DNA from 2 places in the Kingella negevensis genome. Region 1 is predicted to be linked to the other one. Evidence: predicted binding sites of a transcription regulator. Region 1 holds the regulator's gene; the other holds the start of a gene.
What was found. The regulator sigma-54, encoded in region 1, starts transcription at its own class of promoters, with help from an activator protein. The targets are predictions, from matches to a motif close to CTGGCACGCTTCATGCTT.
Positions count from the first base shown of each region.

Region 2: the regulator sigma-54 is predicted to act here: its motif matches at 2,460-2,477, upstream of QEO93_RS07475 (pilin).

Region 1 covers NZ_CP123448.1:2,029,768-2,035,673, reverse strand. Annotated here, with positions in the region: gene QEO93_RS11100 (5-methyltetrahydropteroyltriglutamate--homocysteine S-methyltransferase) at 1-521, opposite strand, end outside; gene mnmC1 (FAD-dependent 5-carboxymethylaminomethyl-2-thiouridine(34) oxidoreductase MnmC1) at 794-2,407, shown strand; gene hpf (ribosome hibernation-promoting factor, HPF/YfiA family) at 2,541-2,828, opposite strand; gene rpoN (RNA polymerase factor sigma-54) at 2,888-4,255, opposite strand; gene lptB (LPS export ABC transporter ATP-binding protein) at 4,366-5,094, opposite strand; gene lptA (lipopolysaccharide transport periplasmic protein LptA) at 5,113-5,637, opposite strand; gene lptC (LPS export ABC transporter periplasmic protein LptC) at 5,624-5,906, opposite strand, start outside.
Region 2 covers NZ_CP123448.1:1,352,828-1,358,733, forward strand. Annotated here, with positions in the region: gene QEO93_RS07470 (UvrD-helicase domain-containing protein) at 1-1,749, shown strand, start outside; gene QEO93_RS07475 (pilin) at 1,882-2,352, opposite strand; gene QEO93_RS07480 (DUF2818 family protein) at 2,638-2,937, opposite strand; gene QEO93_RS07485 (M3 family metallopeptidase) at 3,132-5,174, shown strand; tRNA gene QEO93_RS07490 (tRNA-Lys) at 5,334-5,409, shown strand; gene QEO93_RS07495 (bile acid:sodium symporter family protein) at 5,529-5,906, shown strand, end outside.

The sequences.
Region 1 (5,906 bases):
TGAATGGCATCTTTGTAGGCTTGTTGCAAGTCGGCGACAAATTCATCTTTATTGGCATACACGCCTGTGTCCCACAAATATGGGTGTAACATTTGGTTTGGGCTTGGAATGGTGAATTTCACAATGCCGCGGTCGCCCACGATTTCGGCGAGTTTGCGATAGTGAGCGATGAATGGGTGATTGTCGTTCCATGAAACCTTGCCGCACACGCGCGTGTTTTCTTGTCGCGCTTCTACGCCTTGGAACACGCGGCGGAACGCTGGGATAAACACTTCAATGCCGTTCAAATTCGCCAAAAAATCTAAGTGCCACCATGAGCGGCGGAATTCACCATCGGTGATGACTTGAATGCCTGCGTTTAATTGCTGTTGCACGAGTTCGGCGATTTCTGCGTCTTCAATTTGCTGCAGTTGGTTGCGTTCAATTTTGCCTACCCAGAAGTTGGCACGGGCTTCTTTTAAGGTTTTGCTGCGTAAGTAGCTGCCTACAGTATCGGCGCGTAAAGGTAAAGTTTTGCTCATGGTTTTGCTCCTTGTAGCGTGAAGTAAAATCGCAATAGGACGGCGTTGCCAACTCTCTTATGTACTACACGTACACGGCGAGCGTTGTCGCCTTGTCCTATTTTTATTTCACTTCACTTAGATGTGGTAAAAACTGTAATGAAATGTAATCCTACGGTTTCCTTTTTGGGCTGACAAATGGGAAATTTTACTGATTGATATGAATGGAATTCATATTTTTACAGTTTGAAATATAATTGCATTTTGCAGCCTGAAAACTAAAAGGAAACCACATGACTCCCATTTACGCATGGGCAACCCTCCCCGAATTTGCCGAAATCCAATCATTTCTAACCGAACATAACCACCCAAAACACCTCATATTCTGTCTACAAAACACAGATTTCCCACACTTCACGCAGCCTGAAAACTCCACCGCAGAACAAACCCAACTGCACACCGCACTCACAGAGTCCACACGCTGCCTCACTTTTGACGCAGTGAACTACATCGCCAACTGGCAACCCCAAACCCACTTATGGTTCATGCCAGTCGCAGCCGCCAGCGCATTGCACGAACACTTCACGCAGCCTGAAAACATCATTTGGCAAACCCAAGCCATTCCCCAAAACACCCCAAAATCCCAAAAATCATGGCAAACGCAGCCTGAAAACCCACACACGCAGCCTGAAAACATCCACGCCGTGATTATCGGCGCAGGCATCGCAGGCGCAGCCACCGCCCACGAACTCGCCATTCGCGGCGCAAAAGTAACCGTATTAGAACGCAGCGAACGCGTCGCCCAAGCAGGCTCAGGCAACCAACAAGGCTTGCTCTACGCCAAAATTTCCCCACACAACACCGAACAAACCGAACTCCTCCTCACAGGCTACGGCTACACACGCCGCATCCTGAAAACCCTGTTCCCCAATCAAGAAAACTGGGGCGCAACAGGCATACTCCACCTCAACCACAACGAAAGCGAAACCCAACGCAACCAAAAACTTGCCCAAAAAACCCACTATCGCCATCTATACCGCCCCGTAACGCCCGAAGAAGCCAGCCAAATTGCAGGCATACCCATCGCCCAAAGCGGCTTATACTGGCAACAAGGTGCATGGCTTAACCCACCCGCCATCGTAAACGCTCTATTGCAGCACCCAAACATTACCGTCCACACCCAAACCCAAGTCCACACCGCCACCCATAACGGCGCACACTGGCAAATCCAAACCAATCAAGGCGACTACACCGCCACCCACCTCATCATCTGCACAGGCGCAGACAACCAAACCACCCCCATCATCCGCAACTACCCCTTCCAAATGATACGCGGACAAACCAGCGTCGCCACCGCCACAGAAGGCAGCCTGAAACTCAAAACCGCGCTATCAGGTGCATCCTACATATCCCCAGCGTGGCACAACCAACACTGCTTTGGCGCAACCTTTATCAACAACGACCCAAGCAGCGAATGGCGCGGAGAAGACGACACCGCCAACCAACAAGAACTCGCCCAGCTCAACCCATTTTTGGCGAGCGAATTACACACACAGCCTGAAAACATCAATCACGGCAGCCTGAAAGGACACACCGCCGTCCGCTGCGATAGCCACGACCACTTGCCAGTTGTCGGCGCACTCAGCGACGTTGTCGCCATGCGAAGCGTGTACGCCAAACTCGCGCTGGACAAAAACTATCGCCTAACCGCGCCCTGCCCTTACCTGCCCAATGCCTACACCAACACCGCTCACGGTTCACGCGGTTTAGCCACCGCCCCCATTTGCGCCGCCGAAATTGCTGCGCAGATTTGTGGCACTCCACACCCGTTATCTGAGCGATTGCGCCAAGCGTTGAACCCCAATCGCCTGATTATTCGCCAAATCGTGCGGCATGAAGTGCAATAAAAAGCTGTAGGTCGAATTCTTGAATCCGACATTTCAATTCATCAAAAAAATTGTCGTATACAAGTATCCGACCTACGTAAAAACAAAACGCAGCCTGAAAAAACTTTCAGGCTGCGTTTTTTAAAACATCAAATCAATGATGTTGATTTTTCTCTTTGTGCTGCACCAAAGCGCGGTCTACTTTATCCACCAACACATCAATCGCTGCATACATATCCGCTTCAACTGCTTCAATGTGAATATCTTTGCCAGCCAAATGCACTTGCGCGGCGGCTTTGTTTTGCACTTTTTCCACAGACAAAGTAACCGTTACAGAAATCACACCATCGTGATGACGCACAGAGCGTTCCACTTTTTCAGTAACGTAATTACGGATAGCTTCGGTAACATCAAAATGTAAGCCAGTAATTTTTAAGTTCATGATGCACTCCTTGATATAAGGTGGGTTAAAACGCAGCCTGAAAACTCAGGCGGCTGAATTTATGACTCGCGGCGTTGTTGCACGGTAGGAATACCAATTTGTTCGCGGTATTTTGCTACGGTGCGTCTTGCGATGTTAATGCCCTGTTGCTGCAACATCTGGTGTAAAGCGCAATCGCTGTATGGTTTGCGTTTGTCTTCGCGTTCCACCAATTCGTTGATGATGGATTTAATCGCGTTGGCACTAATGCCTTCTTCGCCGTCTTCACTGCTACTGATTGCATTTTGACTGAAAAAGTAGCGCAATGCAAATAATCCTTGCGGACAAGCCAAATATTTATTGCTCACGGCGCGAGAAATGGTGGATTCCGCCAATTCTAAATATTTGGCGCAGTCTTTCAACAGCATTGGCACGATGCCGATTTCGCCAAATTGGAAGAAATCTTGTTGTTTTTCCACAATATATTCAGCGACGCGTGTGAGCGTGTTTTTGCGCTGTTGCAACATATCCATTTTTTGCTTGGCGGCGGCGATTTTTTCACGCCAAACAGGGTCAATCGCCTCTTCATCTTGCAACGCTTCAGACAACTCTGTGTTGATTTTGATTTGCGGCTGCGCTTCTTCGTTCACTTGTACGCGCCAACCTGCTTCGGTTTGCACCACAAACACATCGGGGTGGACGTATTGCGTGGGTTCTTCGCTGGCGAAACCGTAAGACGGATACGGGTTCAAATTCGTAATCAGTTCCAAGGCTTCGCGCAAGGTATCATTATCAAAATCGGGCAGCAATTTGCTCAAGCGGTTCACGTTTTTGGGCGTGTTTTGCGTGAGTTTGTCTAAATGGTGCATGACAATCTGTGCGGCGCAACGACGTGCTGGCGATAAGGGCAAACGGTCTAATTGGTGCAGCAAAGATTGGGTTAAATTGGCGGTGGCAATGCCTGCGGGTTCAAAGTTTTGCAGGTTTTCCAGCGCGATTTCCATATCTTCTTCGTCCAGCATCCATTCCAACGAGGTGTTTTCCACGATTTCAGTAATGCTGTCTGTGAGATAGCCTTTGTCGTCCAAAAAATCAATTAAGATGTGGACGTGCGCGGCTTCTGTGGGGGATAGTGGGTGCTCGCTTACTTGCTTGTGCAGGTAGGCGTTTAGTGTTTCTTCTTGGGCGAGATTTTCCCATGCGCTGCTGTCGTCATCACCTAGGCTGACACCGCGTTTGATGTCCACGGTTTGACGGGGCATTTCGTAGCTGCTGAAGTCTTCTGAAGGGGTTTCGGTGCGTTCCAAAATGGGATTTTCTTCTAACCAGTCTTCTACTTCGCGCTCTATCTCTATCCCAGACATTTGCAAAACACGCAAGGATTGTTGCATGTTTTGGCTCAGTTGCTGGGTTTGCCGCAGTTTTAGTTGAAAGTTTGTTCCACTCATAATTTTGTGTTTTCAGGCTGCCTGAAAAATAAGTTTAGCTGTGTGAATGATTGCTGGCTTGGAAAGCCAACCTACCATTTTTCGCATACCAAAAGGCAGCCTGAAAAAGTTTAATAATCAAAATTTTCGCCCAGATAAACGGCGCGTACTTGTTCATCGTTTACCAAGTCGTCTGGTTTGCCTGTGGCTAATACAGTGCCATCGCTAATAATGTAGGCACGGTCGCAAATTCTCAAGGTTTCGCGCACGTTATGGTCGGTAATCAACACGCCAATGCCGCGCTCTTTTAGAAATTCGATGATTTTTTGAATGTCAATCACAGCAATCGGGTCCACGCCTGCAAACGGTTCGTCTAGCAAGATGAAACGGGGCTGCATGGCTAACACGCGCGCAATTTCTACGCGCCGTCTTTCGCCGCCTGATAACGCTGGGGCTGGGCTGTGGCGCAAGCGTCCGATGTTCAAATCATCAAGCAATTTGTTTAGCTGCGTTTCAATTTCATGTTTATCGGACAGGCGAATTTCCAAAATACTGCGGATATTGTCTTCCACAGTCATTTTGCGAAAAATGGACGCTTCTTGCGGCAAATAACCAATCCCTGCTTGGGCGCGCTCGTGAATTGGGCGATGGCGCAATTCGTTGCCGTCTAGCAAAATCGTGCCTGAATCTGCGGCAATCAAGCCGACAATCATGTAGAAACTGGTGGTTTTGCCTGCGCCGTTTGGCCCGAGCAAACCAATCACTTCGCCGCTTTCAATATCCAGCGAGAAATTTTTAACAACTTGGCGTTTTTTGAACGATTTTTGCAAACCTTCAACGTGTAAATGTGATGTAGTCATGTTTTCAGGCTGCCTGAATTATTTTTTGTTGGCGGTATTCGGTTGAATAATCACGGTTACGCGGCGGCCGTTTTTGTTGCCTGTCGCGTTGCCGCCCAATACGGTGTAAACCTCAGTTTTGGTGTTATAGCTAATCGCTTCGCCTTGCGCCATATCGCCGCCGCGTTGGATTTTGGCGTTACCAATCAGTTTCACCACATTGGTTTGCGACTGATATTCCATGCGGTTGCCCCAACCTTCAGCGATGCCTTTGTTGTTGTCTAGCATTTGGCGGAAATAGGCTGGGTTGCCTTGCGCATCTATGGTTTGGTTACCTGATTGGTCTTGGCTCACGCGAACATTGTTGGCACGCATATTTAATGTACCTTGTTTGGCAATCACGTTGCCTGTGAACACGGTTACTTGATTTTTTTGGTCTAGCGAACCTTGGTCGGCTTCAATTTGAATGGGCTGTTGACGGTCGCTTTCCAATGCCATGGCGTTCAGGCTGCCTGAAATCAACGCCACAGCGCAAATCGCTTTGATAAGGTTATTTTGTGTCATAAATCATTGCTCTCACTCGGGACGGCAAGCTCAGCAGCCCCTTTTGGTTATCGTAAGTCATGCCAACGGACGAGCCTGTGGAACGTCCATATTGGTATTGAATCGGCGCGTCTGTTTCGGCGATTTCGGTTACTGTGTCCACGTTTAAATGGTCGGTGGTTACTTTTGCCGCTGGGCGTTGCTCGTCCGCTTCTTTGGTTAGCACCACATCTTGTTGCAAGAAGACTTTTTTCGTTTCGATTTCATAACGCGCTTGCTCGGCATCAACT
Region 2 (5,906 bases), 680 kb from region 1:
AAAGAAAGCGGCTTACGTTCAGGCAGCCTGAACAGCAACAATCCGCACGAAAACCGCATGATTCAATGCTATGCCGAATACGAAGCCATTTGCCAACGCGAAGGCGTAGTTGATTTTGCCGAACTCATGCTGCGTAGCTACGAAATTCTCAATGCCAACGAAGTGTTACGCACCCACTACCAACAGCGTTTCAAGCACATTTTGGTGGACGAATTTCAAGACACCAACAAACTCCAATTCGCATGGCTCAAACTCATGGCAGGCGAACACAGCGCAATTTTTGCCGTTGGCGATGACGACCAATCCATTTACCGTTTCCGTGGCGCAAACGTAGGCAACATGGCAGATTTTCTGCGTGAAAACCACATCGCCGCACCGATTAAGCTAGAGCAAAACTACCGCTCAGTTGGCAATATTCTCGCCGCCGCCAACGCAGTGATTGAAAACAACGAAGAACGGCTAGGCAAAAACCTACGCACCGAAGCCGAAAACGGCGAAAAAATCCGTTTTCTCTCTGCCTACAACGACTTAGAAGAAGCCAGTTTCATCGTAGAAGAATGCAGCAGCCTGAAACGCGAAGACGTACCGTTGAGCCAAATCGCCGTTTTGTATCGCAGCAACGCCCAGTCTCGCGTGATTGAGCAGCAACTTTTTCAGGCTGCGATACCGTATAAAATCTACGGTGGCTTGCGATTTTATGAACGCCAAGAAATCAAACACGCGCTGGCGTATTTGCGTTTAGCCGTGAACCCTGATGATGATAACGCCTTGTTGCGCGTGATAAATTTTCCGCCGCGCGGCATTGGTGCGCGTTCGATTGAGAACATTCAGGCTGCCGCTTTAGAACAAGGCGTGTCTTTGTGGCAAGCCACTTGTGGCATGGGCGGCAAAGCAGCCAAAATCGCCGCGTTTGTGCAACTGATTGACGCATTGCACGAGCAAGTTGGCACGCTGACTTTGCCTGATATTTTGCAAAACGTGCTGGATATGTCGGGCTTGTATCGCCATTACCAAACGCAAAAACAAGTGGCGGAACAAGAGCGCACGGAGAACTTGGACGAGCTGATTAACGCGGCACATTTTTTCAAACCCGAAGACAGTACGTTTGAAACGCTGCCTGAAAATGCAGCGGACAGCCCTGAATTTGCGATTTTGGCATTTTTGAGCAACGCATCTTTGGAAAGCGGCGAAATGCAGGCTGGCGAAGGACAAGAAGCGGTGCAACTAATGACAGTTCACGCGGCGAAAGGCTTGGAATTTGATGTGGTGTTTTTGACGGGATTGGAAGAAGGGCGTTTCCCGAGCGAATTGAGTTTGAACGAGCGTGGCGGTTTGCAGGAAGAACGCCGCTTGATGTATGTGGCGATTACGCGTGCGCGCAAGCGTTTGTATTTGACGATGGCGCAGCAGCGTATGCTTCACGGCAGTATGCAATTTGGGGTTCAATCGCGATTTGTGGAGGAAATTCCTGATGATTTGCTGCGGTATTTGTCTGCACCGAAAAAAGCGGTTTCTGCGTTTTCAGGCAGCCTGAAAAGTGATTTGCAGCCTGAAAAAGATATTTATCAGGAAAATACGCGTGAATATGATGGCTTTAAGTTGGGCGATAATGTGCACCATGCGAAATTTGGCATGGGTGTGATTGTGGCGGCTTTGGATAAAGGCAAAAGCGCGAAATTGACGATTAATTTTGGGGCGCAGGGAATGAAAGAATTGGATAGTGCGGTGGCGAAATTGGAGAAGGTGTGAGCATTTCAGGCTGCGATGATTTTGCAGCCTGAAAAATACACAAATGCAAAAATGCCCTGCGGCGTAGACCACAGGGCGTTTTACATAATTAGTTAAACTAACTAGTTAGAAGTACCTTGTTTAGGTTTAACCTTATGCAGCTGCAGGAGTACCTGTGCATTCAGCTGGCAAGAATTTAGCTTTGAAACCGCTTGTTTTTTGGCTAGCAGTACATGTCCATTCACCAGTAACTTTACGAGTCATAGTCAAAGTAGAGCCATTCAAAGCTGAGTTAGCATTTTTCTTGCCACCAGATACGAATGTGTAAACCAAAGTACCAGAACCAGTAGCTTTCAAATCAGCTTTCAAAGTACCCAAGTTAGAACCATTAGAAGTAACACCGATGTAACCAGGGTCGCTATCTTTCAAGCTAGGAACGCGACCTTCGAACAACTCAACGTCAGCCAAGCGAACTGCGTTTTTCAATTCTGAGTAAGCACGAGTAACTTGTGATTTAGTGATGTAGTCTTGGTACATAGGCAATGCGATAGCAGCCAAAATACCGATAATAGCGATTACAATCATCAACTCGATCAATGTGAAACCTTTTTGCATAGTTTTCATGTGTTTTATCTCCAAGATATAAATTAAATCAGCACATGGGGTTAATGAATATGCGCTTACCTTACGTGCTGTAGATTGTGGGGTAAGTGCCTTGTGTGATTGTTATTGAGCATAGGCGGTGCCAGTTGCACAATGTTATCAAAATATCTGATTTTTAAATAATTTTTAAAATCTGACATTTTTCATCAATGACACAAACATCTATTTTACACAATTTTCAGTTTTCAGGCTGCCGTATTTTGTCAGATTAAACGGGCTTTGCAGCCTGAAAACCTTAAAAATCGATTATTCTCGGTTTCGCGCTTGCCAAAAATAGCGCCACACATAAGCAGGAAATGCAAAAACCAAATATAAACTAATCGTGATTGCATAAAATTGCCACGTTTGCGCGTGAATGCTGCCTGAACGGTTCTCTAATATATAAGCGATGCCGCCAATCATCAGATAACCCAGTGCAAGTTCAGCTAAATGGTGCAAAGGTGTTTTGCGTTTGAGGGGTATCACGCCAAAACCGCGCGGGGTGAGAAACGGAAAATTGGCAATGATAAAAGTGAGCAGTAATAAGGTATACATTGGTGCAGTCATGATTTATCTTTAATATATGTATTTCGATTGGGGTATTTTAGCGGAAGTTGGCAAGATGCAAGGAAAATCTTTCAGGCTGCATATTTTTATTTGGAGCGTCGGTGGCTCGCCAACATAAACGCAGCCTGAAAACTTGTTTTTCCCCAAAACCACCCCATCTAAACGCAATCTATTTTCAACAACGAAAGACTACCATGCAAAACGACACTCTACTCAATCTCGCACATGAACCTGATTACCGCGCCATTCTCGTGGACGATATCAAACCCGCGCTACAAACCGTGATGACCGAAGCGCGTGAGCAAATCGCGCAAATCAAAGCGCAGCCTGAAACCACATGGCTCAACACCGTAGAACGCTTAACCGACATCACAGAACGTGTCGGCAGAATTTGGGGCGTGGTGGCACATTTAAACAGCGTGGTAGACACGCCCGAACTTCGCGCAGCATACAATGAAATGATGCCTGAAGTTACCGTATTTTTCAGCGAAATCGGGCAAGATATTGAACTTTACGCGCGTTTCAAAGCCATTAAAAATGCGCCTGAATACGCGCAATTAAGCCCAGCACAACAAACCAAATTGGCGCATGATTTGCGCGGTTTCATGTTGAGCGGTGCAGAATTGTCGCCTGAAAACCAAGCGATATTCGCGCAATTACAAACGGAATCGGCGCAATTATCGGCGCAGTTTTCGCAAAATGTGTTGGACGCAACGGACGCTTTCGCGCTGTATTTTGACGATGAAAGCAGCCTGCAAGGTTTGCCTGATGATGCATTGGCGATGTTTCAGGCTGCCGCGCAAGCTGAGGGCAAGTCGGGCTATAAAGTCGGTTTGCAGATGCCGCATTACATCGCCGTGATGCAATATGCGGATAATCGTGAGTTGCGCGAACAGCTTTACCGTGCGTATTGCACTCGCGCGAGTGAGCTGGGCAAGGCGGAATGGGATAACACGCCGATTATCAATCGCACGTTGGAAATTGCGCTGCAAGAAGCGAATTTGTTGGGCTATGAAAATTATGCAGAATTGTCGCTGGTAACGAAAATGGCGGAAACGCCTGCGCAAGTGTTGGATTTTTTACGCGATTTGGCGAAACGCGCTAAACCATTCGCGGAGAAAGATTTGGCGGAAGTTCGCGCGTTTGCGGCGGAAAAATTGAGGCTGCCTGAAATTCAGTCTTGGGATTTGAGTTATGCGAGCGAGAAATTGCGTGAGGCGAAATATGCGTTTTCGGAAACGGAAGTGAAAAAATATTTCCCTGTGAGCAAGGTGTTGGCTGGTTTGTTTGCGCAAATTGAGCGTTTGTATGATGTTCATTTGATTGAGAAGTCTGTGCCTGTTTGGCATGATGATGTGCGTTATTTTGAGCTGGAGAAAAATGGGGAAATCATCGGCGCGGTGTATATGGATTTGTATGCGCGTGAGGGCAAGCGTGGCGGTGCGTGGATGAATGATTATCGTGGTCGCCGCCGTTATCTTTCAGGCAGCCTGAAAGGTCAAATTCAAACGCCAACGGCTTATTTAGTCTGCAATTTCACGCCGCCTGTGAATGGCAAGGAAGCACGTTTGTCGCATGATGAAATCATTACGTTGTTCCATGAAACGGGGCATGGCTTGCATCATTTGCTGACGAAGATTGATGAATTGGGCGTGAGCGGTATCAATGGCGTGGAGTGGGACGCAGTAGAATTGCCGAGCCAGTTTATGGAAAATTTTGTGTGGGAATTTGATGTGCTGCGTGAGATGTCGGCGCATGAAGACAACGGCGAGACGCTGCCTGAAAGTTTGTTTAACAAAATGTTGGCGGCGAAGAATTTTCAGCGCGGTATGTTCTTGGTGCGCCAAATGGAATTTGCGCTGTTTGATATGTTGATTTACAGCGAGAGTGATTCAGGCAGCCTGAAAAATTGGGCGGACGTGTTGCAAGCGGTTCGCGCGGAAGTGGCTGTGGTGCAACCGCCTGAATATAATCGTTTTGCGAATGGTTTTGGGCATATTTTTGCTGGGGGCTATTCGGCTGGCTATTATAGTTATGCGTGGGCGGAGGTGTTGAGCGCGGACGCTTATGCGGCGTTTGAGGAAAGCGATGATGTTCGGGCAATGGGGACGCATTTTTGGAATGAAATCATTGGCATGGGCGGCAGTCGTAGCGCGATGGAGAATTTTAAGGCGTTCCGTGGGCGTGAACCGAGTATTGAGGCGTTGTTGCGTCATTCGGGGTTTGATGTGAATTGATTTTGGGTTGATTGATGTCTTTGTTTTAGATGTGTCTCGATATTAATAATTTCCGATATAAATAGAATTTTAAAATTCAACAATATAGCTAATTTTTAAAAATTATTTTGCAACAATGCTTGACGGTTTTTAGTTTGTTCTATATTATGTCGGTCTTTCGGGTCGTTAGCTCAGTCGGTAGAGCAGCGGACTTTTAATCCGTTGGTCGAGCGTTCGAATCGCTCACGACCCACCAAATTTAAAAAACCAAGTTTCTTTTGAAACTTGGTTTTTTTGCGTTTCAGGCTGCAAATATTGTGCAGCTAACCTAAAACCAGTATCCTTGTTCCCTTTTGTTACAAGGTTACACACAACATGAATGCGTTACACAAAATCAGCCACTTTGTCTGCAAAACGTTTGCACTTTGGGCAACTTTATTCGCGCTGGCTGGCTTGTTTTCTCCCGAAACATTTAAATGGGTGCTGAAAATCGTCCCCTATTTGCTGGGCGTAATTATGTTTGGTATGGGCTTAACGCTCACCCCGTCCGACTTCAAAATTATTGGCACACACCCCAAAGCCGTGTTGATTGGTGTGATTGTGCAGTTTGTGATTATGCCCACCACAGCATTTATCTTGGCGAAAGCGTTTAATTTGCCGCCAGAAATTGCCATAGGTGTGATACTAGTTGGCTGCTGCCCAGGAGGAACAGCCTCCAACGTGATTACTTATTTAGCCCGTGGCAACGTAGCA